Regions from separate parts of the Streptomyces sp. SID14515 genome, predicted to be linked through region 3. Evidence: riboswitches for the same ligand, from Rfam matches in the RefSeq annotation. Region 3 holds a riboswitch; each other region holds the start of a gene.
What was found. Region 3 has a riboswitch for cobalamin ahead of G3I54_RS12425 (iron ABC transporter permease). Riboswitches for the same ligand answer to the same signal wherever they lie in the genome.

Region 1 (4,830 bases), on a different contig from region 3:
GGCGATGTTCAGCGAGCCGAGGTTGCAGGAGATGTCCTTGCCGACGGTCTCGTAGTTCGCCGCGGCGTCGTAGGTGCTGGGTGTGTTGACCTGGAGGATCTCCGAGCACAGGTTGGACATGTTGATCCAGCCGGGGATCGGGTTGGCCCGGTTCACCGTGTCCTCGAACAGCAGGTACGGGTAGCCGGACTCGAACTGGAGCTCCGCGATCGTCTTGAAGAACTCCCGCGCGCTCAGCACGGTCCTACGGATCCGCGGGTTGGCCACCAGGTCGTCGTAGTGCTCGCTGACCGAGAGGTCGGAGAGCGGCTTTCCGTACTCGCGCTCGACGTCGTACGGCGAGAACAGGTGCATGTCCTCGTTGCGCTTGGCGAGTTCGAAGGTGATGTCGGGCACGACCACGCCGAGCGAGAGGGTCTTGATGCGGATCTTCTCGTCCGCGTTCTCCCGCTTGGTGTCCAGGAACCGCATGATGTCGGGGTGGTGGGCGTGCAGATACACCGCGCCCGCGCCCTGCCGTGCGCCGAGTTGGTTGGCGTAGCTGAAGGAGTCCTCCAGCAGTTTCATCACGGGCACGACACCGGAGGACTGGTTCTCGATCTTCTTGATCGGCGCGCCCTGCTCGCGGAGGTTCGTCAGCAGCAGCGCCACTCCGCCGCCGCGCTTGCTGAGCTGGAGCGCGGAGTTGATGCCGCGTCCGATGGACTCCAGGTTGTCCTCGACCCGCAGCAGGAAGCAGGAGACCAGCTCACCGCGCTGCGCCTTGCCCGCGTTGAGGAAGGTCGGCGTCGCGGGCTGGAAGCGGCCGGTCATCATCTCGTCCACCAGCGCGGAGGCCAGCTTCTCGTCCCCGGCGCCGAGGAACAGCGCGGTGGCGACGACGCGGTCCTCGTACCGCTCCAGGAAGCGCGAGCCGTCGAACGTCTTGAGTGTGTACGAGGTGTAGTACTTGAACGCCCCGAGGAAGGTACGGAACCGGTGCTCGTGGGCGTACGCCTGCCGGTACAGGCCCTCCAGGAAGCTCCAGTCGTAACGCCGGAACGGCGCCTCCTCGTAGTAGTCGTTGCCGATCAGGTGGTCGATCTTCTCCTTCAGCGACCCGAACTCCACCGTGTTCGGGTTGACGTGCTGGAGGAAGTACTGCCGGACGGCCTCGCGGTCCTGGTCGAACTGGATGCGGCCGTCGCAGTCGTACATGTTCAGCATGGCGTTGAGCGCGTGGTAGTCCCGGCGGGTGCCGACCGATTCACGCTCGGCGGGCGGCGCGGTGATCGTCGTGCTGATGATGCTCATGCCCTCGGCCGTGCCAAGGGTTCCTGTCGTGTCCAAAACTTCCGCAGCCCTTCCCTCACGGCACGGACATCGCGGTCCGTGCCCAGCAGTTCGAATCGGTACAGCTCCGGGACCCCGCACTTCGCCGAGATGACCCGGCCGGCCAGGCAGTAGTCCACGCCGAAGTTGGTGTTCCCGGAGGCGATCACTCCGCGCAGCAGCGCTCTGTTCGCCTCGACGTTCAGGAAGCGGATCACCTGTTTCGGGACCGCGCCGGCGCGTTCACCGCCGCCGTAGGTCGGCACGATCAGGACGTACGGCTCGGTGGCCTCGGGCATGCCCTCGCGACGCGGGTGCAGGGGGATGCGGGTGGCAGGCAACTCCAGCTTCTCCACGAAGCGTTTGGTGTTCTCCGAGACGCTGGAAAAATAGATCAGACCGCTCAACGGTCGCCGCCTCCTCTCGCTCGTTCCTGTCTCCGTCGTCCGAGGACCGGAGGGGAGCGGCGGCACGTGAGGCGGAGAGCGGGGCGGCGATGAAGGCATGCCGGGCCCGGCTCCGTACGACGGCCACGCGACCCTCCCTCGGGGTCTCGAAGCGCGTGCACCGCATACGGGTGCACGCGCCGGTGGCAGGTCTTCGGACTCGCGGGCCTGTTCTGACGTACGTCAGGACGCCTAGTGGCCGTCGCTTCCCGGGCCCGTTTCCCGGACCCAGTGCGTTGTGACGGCGTTCGTTCCCGCTCACCGCTGCGGGGCAGTCCCGGATTTGCACCGGGTTCCCTCTTGCCTCGCGGGGCACAACCGTGCCCCGCGAACCACCAGCAACGACAACACTACATCTGGAGGGTTGGCGATGCACGCAACCCCAGATGTTGTGTTGCGCGACGAAGTTAGGTATACCTAACCCCTCGGCGGTCGGCTCACCCCTGCCCTCGTGCGCCCGCACGCCTCCCCGACAGGCCGAAGCGTCGCAAGCCGCTCCACATGACGCTTCTGCGGGATCATGGGAGACGCCGCTACTTGGCTCACGAGGAGGCAGACATGAAAATGCTGATCAACGTTCCCGAGACGGTAGTCGCCGATGCCCTGAGGGGTATCGCAGCAGCGCACCCCGAGCTGACCGTCGATGTGGAGAACCGGGTCGTCGCCCGGAAGGACGCGCCCGTGGCGGGGAAGGTGGGGCTCGTCTCCGGGGGCGGTTCCGGGCATGAGCCGCTGCACGCCGGGTTCGTCGGGCCCGGGATGCTGTCGGCCGCCTGTCCCGGGGAGGTCTTCACCTCCCCCGTGCCGGACCAGATGGTGCGGGCGGCGGCGGCCGTCGACAGTGGGGCGGGGGTGCTGTTCGTCGTCAAGAACTACACCGGTGACGTGCTCAACTTCGAGATGGCCGCCGAGCTGGCCGAGGACGAGGGGGTCCAGGTCGCCCAGGTGGTGGTGGACGACGATGTGGCCGTGAGCGACAGTACGTTCACCGCCGGGCGACGCGGTACGGGAGCGACGCTGTTCGTCGAGAAGATCGCCGGAGCGCTGGCGGACGAGGGCGCTCCGCTGGAGCGGGTGGCCGCGGTCGCGCGGCAGGTGAACGGGGCCTCGCGCAGCTTCGGGGTGGCGCTCGGCGCGGTCACCACGCCGGCCAAGGGCAGCCCCACCTTCGATCTGCCCACCGGGGAGCTGGAGTTGGGCATCGGGATCCATGGGGAGCCGGGGCGTGAGCGGCGGCCGATGATGACGTCCGGGGAGATCGCCGACTTCGCCGTGAACGCGATCCTGGAGGATCTGCGCCCCACCGGTCCGGTGCTGGCGCTGGTGAACGGCATGGGGGCGACACCCTTGCTGGAGCTGTACGGGTTCAACGCCGAGGTCCACCGGGTGCTGTCCGAGCGGGGCGTTCCGGTGGCTCGTACGCTCGTGGGGAACTATGTGACGTCGCTCGACATGGCAGGCTGCTCGGTGACGCTGTGCCAGGTCGACGAGGAGCTGCTGCGACTGTGGGACGCGCCGGTGCGGACGGCCGCGCTCCGCTGGGGCTGCTGAACCACGGGCCGGATCCCGTGACCGTGTACGCGACCCCGGCACGGGGCCGGTCGGCCGTACTGCCCGTGCCGCCGGGACGATCGGTCCCGGCGGGACCGAGGAACAGGAGATCATGTGCTCGACACCGACTTCTTCCGCCGCTGGATGACCGCTGTCGCGGCGTCCGTGGAGCGTGAGGCGAACCATCTGACGGAGCTGGACTCGGCGATCGGGGACGCCGATCACGGCAGCAATCTTCAGCGCGGCTTCACGGCGGTGACGGCGGTGCTGGAGAAGGACGCGCCCGCCACCCCCGGTGCGGTGCTCACCCTGGCCGGACGGCAGCTCATCTCCACCGTCGGCGGGGCGTCCGGTCCGCTGTACGGGACGCTGCTGCGCCGTACGGGCAAGGCGCTCGGCGACGCCGACGAGGTGACGCCGGAGCAGTTGGCGCAGGCGTTCGCGGCGGGCGTCGCCGCGGTGGGGCAGCTGGGCGGCGCCCAGGCCGGGGACAAGACGATGCTCGACGCGCTGCTGCCCGCGGCGGAGGCCCTCGCCACCTCGTTCGACGGGGCGGCGAACGCGGCTCGGGCGGGCGCGGAGGCGACGGTGCCGTTGCAGGCGCGCAAGGGCCGGGCCAGCTATCTCGGCGAGCGCAGCATCGGGCATCAGGACCCGGGCGCGACCTCGGCGGCGCTGCTGGTCGAGGCCCTGGCGGCGACCGCGGACGGAGTGGGCGCATGAGCGACGAGGCGCAGGTGGGCATCGTGCTGGTCTCCCACAGCGGTCCGGTCGCCGAGTCGGTCGCCGAGCTGGCCCGTGGGCTCGCCGCCGGAGGGGTGACCGCGCCGGTCGCCCCGGCCGGTGGGCTGCCGAACGGCGCGCTCGGGACGAGCTCGGAGCTGATCGGCCGGGCAGCCGCCTCGGTGGACCGGGGCGCGGGCGTGGCGGTCCTGGTGGATCTGGGCAGCGCGGTCCTCACGGTGAAGGCCATGCTCGCCGAGGGCGATGAGCTGCCCGAGAACACACGGCTGGTGGACGCGCCGTTCGTGGAGGGCGCGGTGGCCGCCGTGGTGACCGCCTCGGCGGGCGGCGACCTCGCGGCGGTGGAGGCGGCGGCCTCGGAGGCGTACGGCTACCGCAAGACGTGACGCCTCGCGTGGCGCCCCGCACTCCGCCGCAGCAAACTTGACGACATGTCGACCGGCAGGCGCAGTGCGGGGCTTCTTCTCTTCCGGGTCACGGACGCCGGGGGCGAGCGGGATGTCGAGGTGCTGATCGGGCACATGGGCGGGCCGTTCTGGGCGGCTCGGGAGGCCGCCGCCTGGTCGGTGCCGAAGGGCGAATACGGGTCGGAGGAGAGCGCGGAGGCGGCTGCTCGCCGGGAGTTCACGGAGGAGCTCGGGGTTCCGGTGCCGCCGGGTGAGTGGATCGCGCTCGGCGAGTCCCGGCAGCGCAGCGGCAAGACGGTGACCGTGTGGGCCCTGGAGGCGGAGCTGGACGTGGCGTCCGTCGTGCCGGGGACGTTCACGATGGAGTGGCC
Region 2 (4,830 bases), on a different contig from region 3:
CGCTCCAGCGGCGGCTGGGCGGCCATCCGCGCGATGGTCTCCTCGTCCTTGCCGTCCAGGAACAGGGCGGTGGCGGTCGGCCCGGGCGCGACGGCGTTGACGGTGATGTCGCGGCCGCGCAGCTCGCGGGCGAGGATCAGGGTCATGGCCTCGACGGCGCCCTTGGTCGCGGCATAGGCGGTGTAGCCGGGCAGGGCAAGCGACAGCACCGAACTGGAGAAGTTGATGATGGCCCCGCCCTCGCGCAACCGCCGAGCGGCCTGCTGGTCGACGACGAACGTGCCCCGGATGTTGGTGCGGTGCATCCGGTCGAGCGTGTCGAGTTCGAGCTCGGCCAGCGGCGCGAGCGCCATGACCCCCGCCGCGTGCACCACGACGTCGACGCCGCCGAACGTCTCCTCGGCGGCATCGAAGAGCGCCGCGACGGCGACCTCGTCGGCCACGTCCGCCTGCTGTGCGAAGGCTTCACCGCCCGCGGCGGTGATGGCGGCGACGGCGGCCTCCGCCTCGGTCCGGTTGCCCGCGTAGTTGACGACGACCGCGAAGCCGTCGGCGGCGAGCCGTTCGGCACTCTCACGGCCGATACCCCGCGAGCCCCCGGTGACCACGGCCACCCGGCGAGGCGCGTCACCGGCGCGCGCGGCCTGCGCGGAGGACGCAGATGCGGATGCGGATGTGGGTACGGATGCGGACTGTTCGGTCATGGCAGTGCTCCTGGCGACTGGGGTCGCGGCGGTCCCGTGAAACCCGATGAGATCAACGCTAACACCGTCGCCGTAGCGGCGCTACCTCGCGAACGTAGCAATGATAATAAACATCGCTACCCCTCTTCCGCCCTGCCCGCACACGACAGAACCCGCCGGTAAGGCCCCCGGCGGGTTCTGTCGTGTGCGGGCGATCCGCTCAGTTCACCGCACTCGCGGTGCGGGGCGTCGCGGCACCGGCCGCGGGCGTCAGAAGGCGTTCGGTGAGATAGCCGAAGACCACGCCGAAGACGCTCCACAGCGTCGCCTGGACCGCGAGCGTCGAGAGCCTGAACTCCCACAGCAGGGCGGCCGGGAAGTCCTTGCCCACCTCGTCGAAGGAGGGCAGGAAGGCGTAGGAGAGGCCGATCAGCAGAACGAAGCCGGCGACGGCCACGATGGTGGCGTTCCAGTTGCCCAGTAGTGGAGCGAGCCGTTTGCCGATGATGACGGCGGCGACGGCCAGCAGCACGCTGAGGGCGACCATCAGGAAGAACAAGGTGGTGCGCTTGCCGATGGTGTCCGGGTTGCCGACGGCGGGCGGGTTCGCCGGGTACTTCAGGAACGGCACGACGTAGACAGTGAGCAGGGCGGCGCCCGCGATGAGCGCAGCCGTGGCCCGGGGGCCGAAGTCGCCGATGCGGCCCAGCGCGTAACAGAACACGAGGGCGGCGATCCCGCCCACGGCGACGCCGAAGACCAGGACGCCGGTGGCGAGTCCGCCGGTCGCCTGCATGGTGCGGCTGACCAGCTCCTCGCCGCCGCCGTGGTCGTGGCTGTGGGCCTCTTCGAGGGCGATGGCCGCGTCCACCTGGGACTCACCGAGGAAGTAGGCGACGGCGAGCGCGAGCGCACCCGCGATCAGGCCCGCGAGCATGCCGCGCACGAGCAGAGCTCTGACAGATATGGAGTTCACGATGGTTTCCTGATTTCTCTTGCTTCCCGTGTCCGCTGATTCCCTGGTGCTTCAGGCACCGCAGGCGCCTCAGTGGCAGGGGAAGCCGAGCAGGTGGCGGCCGTCGTGGACCCACTCGTGGACGCCTTCGCCCGAGATGAGCGCGGTGGCGCCCTGTTCGGCGCCGACGAAGTACAGCAGGACGAGCATGAGAATGCCGAAGAAGACCGCCCACGGGGCGAGGGCCTTCGCCGAGATCGGAGTGATCGCGGATGTCCCGGTTGCGGGAACGGCGGACTGTGCCATCGCAGTACCTCCTGTGGGAACACGCGTCCCTGTCGTGGTGCCTCGGACGAAGGTGCCGGGTCTGACTTCCCCGCACGGATGCGGGTTCACAGTGGCGCGACCGTGCCGGATTCTCACCGGACTTCCGTCACACCCTCGTCATGGTCGACGTGACCATACCGCCTGTACGCAGGTGCCGCCATGGTCCAATCTGCGGAGCCGCGGAGCGCGGATCCCTTGGGGCTACAGGACGTTGGGGCCCACGGTGAAGGAGTGAGGGCAGGAACATGACAGTACGGGTGATGTTGATCTCACCGGCGATGAACGCGGCGCTGCGGGAGGCCCGCTTCGACGGTGACGCTCCGCTGGACCGGTCCGGCCGGGAGCGCGCGCGGGCCGCGGCCGGCGCGGTGCCGGAAGCCGGGCTCGCGCTGAGCGGCCCCTCCGAGCGGTGCCGCGAGACCGCCGCGGCGCTCGGCCTGGCGGCGCGGGCCGAACCGGCCCTGGCCGGCTGGGACCTGGCGCGCTGGGCCGGCCGCCGTCTCGACGAGGTGGCCGCCGCCGAACCCGCGCAGGTGACCGCATGGCTCGGCGACCCCTCGGCGGCTCCGCACGGCGGCGAGTCGCTGCACGACCTGGTCGGGAGGATCGGGCGGTGGCTGGACTCCCTCGGCGGACCGGACGCACCCGGCACGAGCGTCCTGGCGGTGGCCGAGGCCGCCGTCGTCCGGGCAGCGGTCGTCCACGGTCTGCGGCTGCCGGCGGAGGCATTCTGGCGGCTGGACGTCGCCCCGCTGACGCTGACCGAACTCAGCGGGCGGTCGGGCCGGTGGAATGTGGCACTGGGCCGCCCCCTGACCGCTCCCCCGGCCGGCTGACCGTCACGGCACGTCGCGCTGTCCCGGCCGGTCGGCCGAACGTCACGCCGCCTCGCCGTCCCGCCAGTCGGGCCGGACCAGCACAGCCGTGGCGACGATCCCGTCCTCGATCCGCCAGAACCCGTGCAGGGTCGTCGGCAGCGCCGGGTCGGTGAGCAGCAGACGGGCGGCGAAGGAGCCCTCGGCGGCCACCCCGTCCCGAGGACCGTCACTGTCACCCGGCCCGGAGAGGCCGGACGGGCCGGAGAGACCGGACGGGCTGCCCAGGCCGCTCAGGCCGTCCGGGCTGCTCGGACTGCCCGGACCGCCGTCGGCCCGATGGAACGTCAGGTCGGCCTCGGTGAAGTCGAGTTCGAGGCCCGTGATCGGATACCAGGTCTTGAAGACGCTCTCCTTCGCGCTGAACAGGACCCGGTCCCAGTGGATTTCGCCCGAGTCCATTTCGCCCGTGCCCTCCGCCGCGGGCGGACCGATCCGCTCGCGCTCGGCGGGCAGCGTCACCAACTCCCGTACGCCGCTGGGGAGCGGGGCGTGCGGTTCCGCGTCGATGCCCAGCGACAGCACGTCCTTCGCACGGGCCAGCGCGGCCGCCCGGTACCCGGCGCAGTGGGTGAGGCTGCCGACGATTCCCTCGGGCCACAGCGGTCTTCCGCGGTGGCCGTGGAGCACGGCCACCGGCGGCAGGCCGAGTCCGGCCATGGCGCGCCGGGCACAGGCACGGGCCGTCGCGAAGTCGTTCCGGCGTTTGGCCACGCTCTTGGCGATCAGCGCCTCCTCCTCCGGGAAGAGGGTTCCGTCCGGGACGCTGTCCGCGCGGGTCGCGGCACAGGAGACGTCGGCGGGCAGCAGCAGCTCGATCACGATGTGCCTCCGGGGGTGCGCGGCCGCGCGGACGGTTCGGCGTCGGTACGGGCCGGCGGGGCGGGGTCGCCCTCGTACGGGAGGATCTGCCGCAGCAGGCCGCGCGGGTGCCCCCGCTCGCGCCACTCCCTGGGGTAGCCGATGGAGACCTCCTCGAAGCGCACCCCGTCGTACCAGGTCGTACGGGGGATGTGGAGGTGGCCGTAGACGACGGCGGTGACGTTGAAGCGGCGGTGCCAGTCGGCGGTCAGTTCGGTGCCGCACCACTGCGCGAACTCCGGGTACCACATCACCGACGTGGGCTCCCGCACCAACGGCCAGTGCCCGGCGAGGACGAGGGGTATCTCGGGGTCGTGCTCCGCGAGCCGGCGTTCGGTCGCGGCGACCCGGGCGCGGCACCAGTCGTCCCGGGTCGGATAGGGGTCCGGGTGGAGGAGGTACTCGTCGTTGCAGACGATGCCGGACTCGTGCGCGACGGCGAGCGACTCCTCCTTCGTGTGCGTTCCCGGGGCGCGGAAGGTGTAGTCGTACAGAAGGAAGAGCGGTGCGATCGCCACCGGTCCGTCCGGGCCCGGCCAGAGCGGGAAGGGGTCTTCCGGAGTCGTCACGCCGAGATCCCGGCACAGCTCGACGAGGTGGTCGTAGCGGGCCTGGCCGCGCAGTTGGACCGGGTCCTTGTTCAGGGTCCACAGCTCGTGGTTGCCGGGGGTCCAGATCACCTGGGCGAAGCGTTCCGCGAGGAGTGCGAGCGCCCACCGGATGTCCTCGGGCTGCTCCGCCACGTCGCCCGCGACGATCAGCCAGTCCGCGTCGGACGTCGGGTGCAGGGACTCCACGAGGGGCCGGTTGTCGGTCACCGCCGCGTGCAGGTCGCTCACGGCCAGCAGACGGCCCGCGCCCTGCTGTCGGTTCCCGTCGCCGGGGGCGGGAACGGCGGCGGGAGCACCGTGCGGTGCGGAGTCGCTGGGAGGAGTCATGGGCAGCTGATTCCTGATCTGTCGCGGTCGTCCGGCTCCGTCCGCACGGTGGGAGCCCCTGGGTACGTAGCCTCTCACGCTCCCCTCGCGGTTCCCCCGGGGTTTCGTAGGGTGGGCACGTCGGCCCGGGGCGGGGTCGCGGCCTAGGGGGTGTCTTGTCGATCAGGCCGGATCAGGGAGCGGGGTCTGGT
Region 3 (4,830 bases):
TGCACCGTCGCCCAGCTGGTCATCGCCTGGGTGGCCGCACAGGGCCAGGACATCGTGCCGCTCGTCGGCGCCCGCACCCGCGAACGGCTGACCGAGGCGCTGCCCGCACTGGACCTGGAGCTCACCGCGGACGACCTCGCCGAGATCGAGAAGGCGGTTCCGCCGGGCTCGGCACGCGGCGACCGCTATCCGTCCGCGTTCATGGCGGGCCTCGGCGTGGGCAACTGAACGAGCCCCCGCAGACCGGGCCGTGGTGTCAGCCCACTGCGTGTCAGGCCCGCGCGTGTCAGCCCCGTGCGACGGCCTGCCGGTTCGAGAGGACGATCCGCCGCCGGGGCAGGTCCACGTCCATGATCCTGACCGGCAGGGCGTCGCCGGCCCGGAGCGCGATCTCCGGGCCGGCTAGGTGTTCGTCCGCCAGCTCGGCGATGTGCACCAGCCCCTCGAACCCGTCCTCCGCATCCTCGACGCGTACGAACACACCGAAGGGCACGACCCTGGTCACCGGGCCGACGAGCGTCCGGCCGATCTGCCCGGTCAGCAGCCGCATCGGATCTTCGTGCAGGGACTTGAGGGACAGCGACACACGCTCGGGCAGGAACTCGACACCGAGAATCTCGGCGACGATCTCCTCGCCGACGGAGACGACATCGGACGGGTGCTCGAAGCGTCGCCACGACAGCTCGGGAATGTTGATCATCGCCTCGAAACCGCCGATGTCCACGAAGGTGACGCCGAAGGAGGCGATATGGGTCACCGTGCCGGTGACGATCTGCCCGGGGCGAAGCGTCCTGAGGAGGGCCCAGTCCCGGTCGCTCGGCGTCGGTTCGGCACCCCAGCGAGCGCGCAGCACCCCGTCGGCGTCGGGCATGACGCCCGTGAACAGCGGGACGCGTTCGTCGGCGGTCAGGGGCAGGAGCGCCACGGCGGCGGCACCGGACAGCCGGGCGGTCAGGGCCGGAAAGCAGTCCTCGTCGGCGAGGACGCTGCGCACGTCCCCGTCCGCGTCCTGCCAGACGCATTCCACCGTGCCCTCGGCCGGGAGGGCGCCGAGCACCGCCTCGACGTCACTGGACAGGTCCGGCCACACGGCGAGCCGGGCCCGGGGCGCGATCCGGGCCCGCACCGCGTCGACGCCGTCCCGGGTGAGGCGGTGCCACCGTGAGGCGCCCTCGACGTACATCTCCTCCAGCACGCCCGCGCGGCACGCCGAGACCATCCGGCGCAGACCGGACCAGAACGCGTCGTCGGCCGGGCGCCGGACCTGCTCGCCGTCGGTCTCCACGGCGTACGGGGAGGAGTCCAGGCGCTCCGCGAAGAGCCCGAGCCGCCGGGTTTGCGCGAGCGCTCGCTCGCAGGGCCGGTCACTGCCGACGTAGAGGTACTGGTCCCAGCCCACGTGGACCGCGAACCTGTCCTCCACCTCCAGCCGGCACCACGCGCCGCTGTCGCGCAGCATGGACCGCACCAACTCCAGCCCGACATCGAGCGACACCTCGGCCCCGTCGTGAAAGCCCGCCGGAAGAACCGCCGTTGAGCCGCCCGGACGGCATTCCGGCGACTCCTCCGGCGCGCCGTCCCGGCCGGACGGGAACAGTCCGGTCAGCCCGAAGCCGTCCACCGGCGGCTCGACGCCGAAGTGGGCGAGGGACGGGACCTGCGGCTCGCGTACCACCGGCCGGTCGACGCCCGAGTCCTCCGCGAAGGCCGCGACGGCCCGGAGGTACGCGGCCTCGACCGCGCCCCGGTCGCTGGCGGTGTCCTCCGGGCCGGTGTAGCGCCCGTGTTCGTCACGGTGGCCGGGGTCGTACTTGGTCACGCGGTAGACATAGGTCGGCATGCCCACATCCTTCAGCACCGGACTTCTGCCGCCGCTCGCCCTCCCCGAAGGAGGGACGGCCCTACCCGCTAAGCTGCGGATTCCCCGCGGGGGAAGTCCGGTCGAAATCCGGCGCTGACCCGCAACGGTAGGCGGAACCACTGGTTCCGCGAGCCCGATCACCCGTGGGGGAGAAGGCTCCTGACCATTCGCCGTGGACTGCGAAAAGGCGCTGCGCGGGGCGGCCGCCGTCCGGGGCCGCTCCTCCTCGCGCAGACGTACGGCCCGAGGCGAAAGCGACCGATCCGTGGCCACGTCGCTCGACCACATACCTTCCAAACCGTCACGCCCGGCGCCCGTCGGCGCGGGATCGGCGCCACCCTGGCGCGTACCCCTGCCGATCCTCCTGACCGGTCTCTGCCTGGCCCTGCCCCTCTCGCTCGTCTGCGGGGCGGGACTCGGCGCCTCGGGGCTCTCCTGGGCGGAAGTGCTGCGCTACCTCTGGGCGGGGCTGACCGGAGGGGCCATCGGCGCCGACGAGGTCCCGGCCTACACCATCGTCTGGGAACTGCGCCTGCCACGAGCGGTTCTGGCCGCTGTCGTGGGAGCCGGTCTTTCGGCCATCGGCGTCGCCGTCCAGGCCATGGTGCGCAACGCGCTCGCCGACCCGTTCGTGCTCGGCATCTCCTCGGGCGCGGCGGTCGGCGCCAACGCCGTGCTCATCTTCGGGGCCCTGGGAGCGCTCGGCATCTGGGCCCTGTCCACGGCGGCGTTCCTCTCCGCACTCCTCGCCATGCTGCTCGTGTACGCGGTCGCCCGCACCGAACGCGGACTGACCCCGCTCCGGCTCGTGCTGACGGGGACCGCGATGTACTACGGGTTCTCGGCCGTCACCACCTTCATGGTGTTCGCGGCCGAGCGCGGGGAAGCGGCCCGCTCCGCGATGATGTGGCTGCTCGGCAGTCTCAGCGGTGCCAACTGGGCTGCCGTGCCGATCGCCGCCGGAGCGGTGCTCGCCGGAATCGCGCACCTCGGCTGGTCGGCCCGGCGCCTGAACGCCCTCGCCATGGGCGACGAGACCGCCGCCGCGCTCGGCGTCGACGCCGGGAGACTGCGCAAGGAGCTCTTCCTCGTCTCCGCGGCCGTCACCGGGGCGGTCGTCGCGGTGAGCGGAGCGATCGGCTTCGTCGGCCTGATGGTCCCGCACGCCGTGCGGATGCTGGTCGGCGCCGACCACCGCCGGCTCCTGGCCGCCGCCCCTCTCGCCGGAGCCGTCCTGCTGATCTGGGTGGACATCCTCTCGCGCGTGGTGCTGGCGCCGGCCGAACTCCCGGTGGGCGTCCTCACCGCGGTCATCGGTGTTCCCTGCTTCCTCCTCCTCATGCGCCGGCGCGCCTACTCCTTCGGAGGCATCTGATGCGGATCGACATCGACGCGCTCACCGTCGAGATCGCCGGTGCACGGCTGGTGGACCAGGTCACCCTCGGCGCGGCCGACGGACAACTCGTCGGCCTGGTCGGCCCCAACGGCAGCGGGAAGTCCACCCTGCTGCGCTGCGTCTACCGGGCCCTGCGCCCCTCGGCCGGCGCCGTCAGGATCGGCGGTGAGGACCTCCACGCCCTGAGCGTCAGGGAAGGCGCCCGCCGACTGGCCGCGCTTCCGCAGGACGCGGTCGCGGAGTTCGACTTCACCGTGGCCGAGATCGTCGCCATGGGGCGTCTGCCGCACCAGGGGCCGGTGGCCCGGACGACCGACGAGGACCGCCGGCACTGCGCCGACGCCCTGGAAGGAGTCGGCGCGGGTCACCTCGCCGAACGCGGCTTCCTCACCCTCTCCGGCGGCGAGCGGCAACGCGTCCTGATCGCCCGCGCCCTGGCCCAGCAGCCCCGGGTCCTGGTCCTCGACGAGCCCACCAACCACCTGGACATCGCGCACCAGCTGGAAGTCCTCGCCCTGGTCCGGGGCAGCGGCCTGACCGTGCTCACCGCCCTGCACGACCTGAACCTCGCCGCCCTGCACTGCGACCTCGTCCATGTCATCGACGGCGGCCGGATCGTCGCCTCCGGGGCCCCGGACGCCGTCCTGACCACCGAACTGCTGGCCGACGTCTTCGGCGTACGGGCACACCGCGTCGCCCACCCAGAGACCGGCGCGCTCCAACTGCTCTTCGACCTTCCCCCTGCCCGCCCCACCTCCTGAGGAGCCTCGACCACCATGCCGAACCCCCTGCGCCCCGCAGCGCTCGCTCTCGCAGCCGCCCTGGCCCTCACCGGCTGCGGAGCGGACGTCACCGACCGGGCCGACAACAAGGACGACCAGGCCGGCGCCGACCGGCACTACCCGGTGACCGTCGAGAACTGCGGCGAGAAGAAGAGCTACGACAAGGCCCCGCAGCGCGTCGTGACCAACGACGTCGGCATCACCGAGATCATGTTCGCCCTCGGACTGGCGGACCACATGGCCGGATACGTGATGCCCGACGACAAGGGCGACATGACGTCCGTCCCCTGGAAGGACGGCTACCGGAAGACCAAGTGGCTCTCCAAGGAACGGATCAACAAGGAACTCGTCCTCGACGCCCGCGCCGACCTGGTCTTCGCCGGCTGGAACTACGGCTTCAACGAGGGGGAGGGGTTCACCCCCGCCGAACTGAAGCGCGTGGGCGTCGACTCGTACCTGCTGAGCGAGTCGTGCCGCAACGGGCAGGGCAAGGCCCGCGGAGTCATGCCGCCGCTCGAAGCGCTCTACACCGACCTGCGGAACCTCGGAAAGATCTTCGACGTCGAGGACCGGGCGGACACCCTCATCACGGCTTTCCGGAAAGAGGTCGCCGACGCCCGGGCGAAGGCGGCGAAGGGCAGCGACCGGCTCCGCGTCTTCCTGTACGACGACGGGAAGGACAAGCCGCTGACCTCGGGCGCGTACGCCGGACCGCACGACATCATCACCAAGGCCGGCGGCGACCACATCATGAAGGACCTCAAGGACAGCTGGACGACGGTGGGATGGGA

Region 1: another riboswitch for cobalamin. It lies ahead of nrdI (class Ib ribonucleoside-diphosphate reductase assembly flavoprotein NrdI); the one in region 3 lies ahead of G3I54_RS12425 (iron ABC transporter permease).
Region 2: another riboswitch for cobalamin. It lies ahead of G3I54_RS10060 (CbtB-domain containing protein); the one in region 3 lies ahead of G3I54_RS12425 (iron ABC transporter permease).

Annotation. Positions count from the first base shown of each region.
Region 1 covers NZ_JAAGMH010000130.1:19,976-24,805, forward strand. The annotation lists gene nrdE (class 1b ribonucleoside-diphosphate reductase subunit alpha) at 1-1,293, opposite strand, end outside; gene nrdI (class Ib ribonucleoside-diphosphate reductase assembly flavoprotein NrdI) at 1,290-1,718, opposite strand; cobalamin riboswitch at 1,885-2,109, opposite strand; gene dhaK (dihydroxyacetone kinase subunit DhaK) at 2,316-3,308, shown strand; gene dhaL (dihydroxyacetone kinase subunit DhaL) at 3,423-4,031, shown strand; gene G3I54_RS30740 (PTS fructose transporter subunit IIA) at 4,028-4,438, shown strand; gene G3I54_RS30745 (NUDIX domain-containing protein) at 4,484-4,830, shown strand, end outside.
Region 2 covers NZ_JAAGMH010000053.1:55,902-60,731, reverse strand. The annotation lists gene G3I54_RS10070 (SDR family oxidoreductase) at 1-704, opposite strand, end outside; gene G3I54_RS10065 (CbtA family protein) at 904-1,659, opposite strand; gene G3I54_RS10060 (CbtB-domain containing protein) at 1,729-1,944, opposite strand; adenosylcobalamin (AdoCbl) riboswitch at 1,990-2,084, opposite strand; gene G3I54_RS10055 (histidine phosphatase family protein) at 2,211-2,801, shown strand; gene G3I54_RS10050 (4'-phosphopantetheinyl transferase superfamily protein) at 2,844-3,662, opposite strand; gene G3I54_RS10045 (metallophosphoesterase) at 3,659-4,639, opposite strand.
Region 3 covers NZ_JAAGMH010000065.1:244,384-249,213, forward strand. The annotation lists gene G3I54_RS12415 (aldo/keto reductase) at 1-228, shown strand, start outside; gene G3I54_RS12420 (S1 RNA-binding domain-containing protein) at 287-1,840, opposite strand; cobalamin riboswitch at 1,885-2,025, shown strand; gene G3I54_RS12425 (iron ABC transporter permease) at 2,127-3,236, shown strand; gene G3I54_RS12430 (ABC transporter ATP-binding protein) at 3,236-4,018, shown strand; gene G3I54_RS12435 (ABC transporter substrate-binding protein) at 4,034-4,830, shown strand, end outside.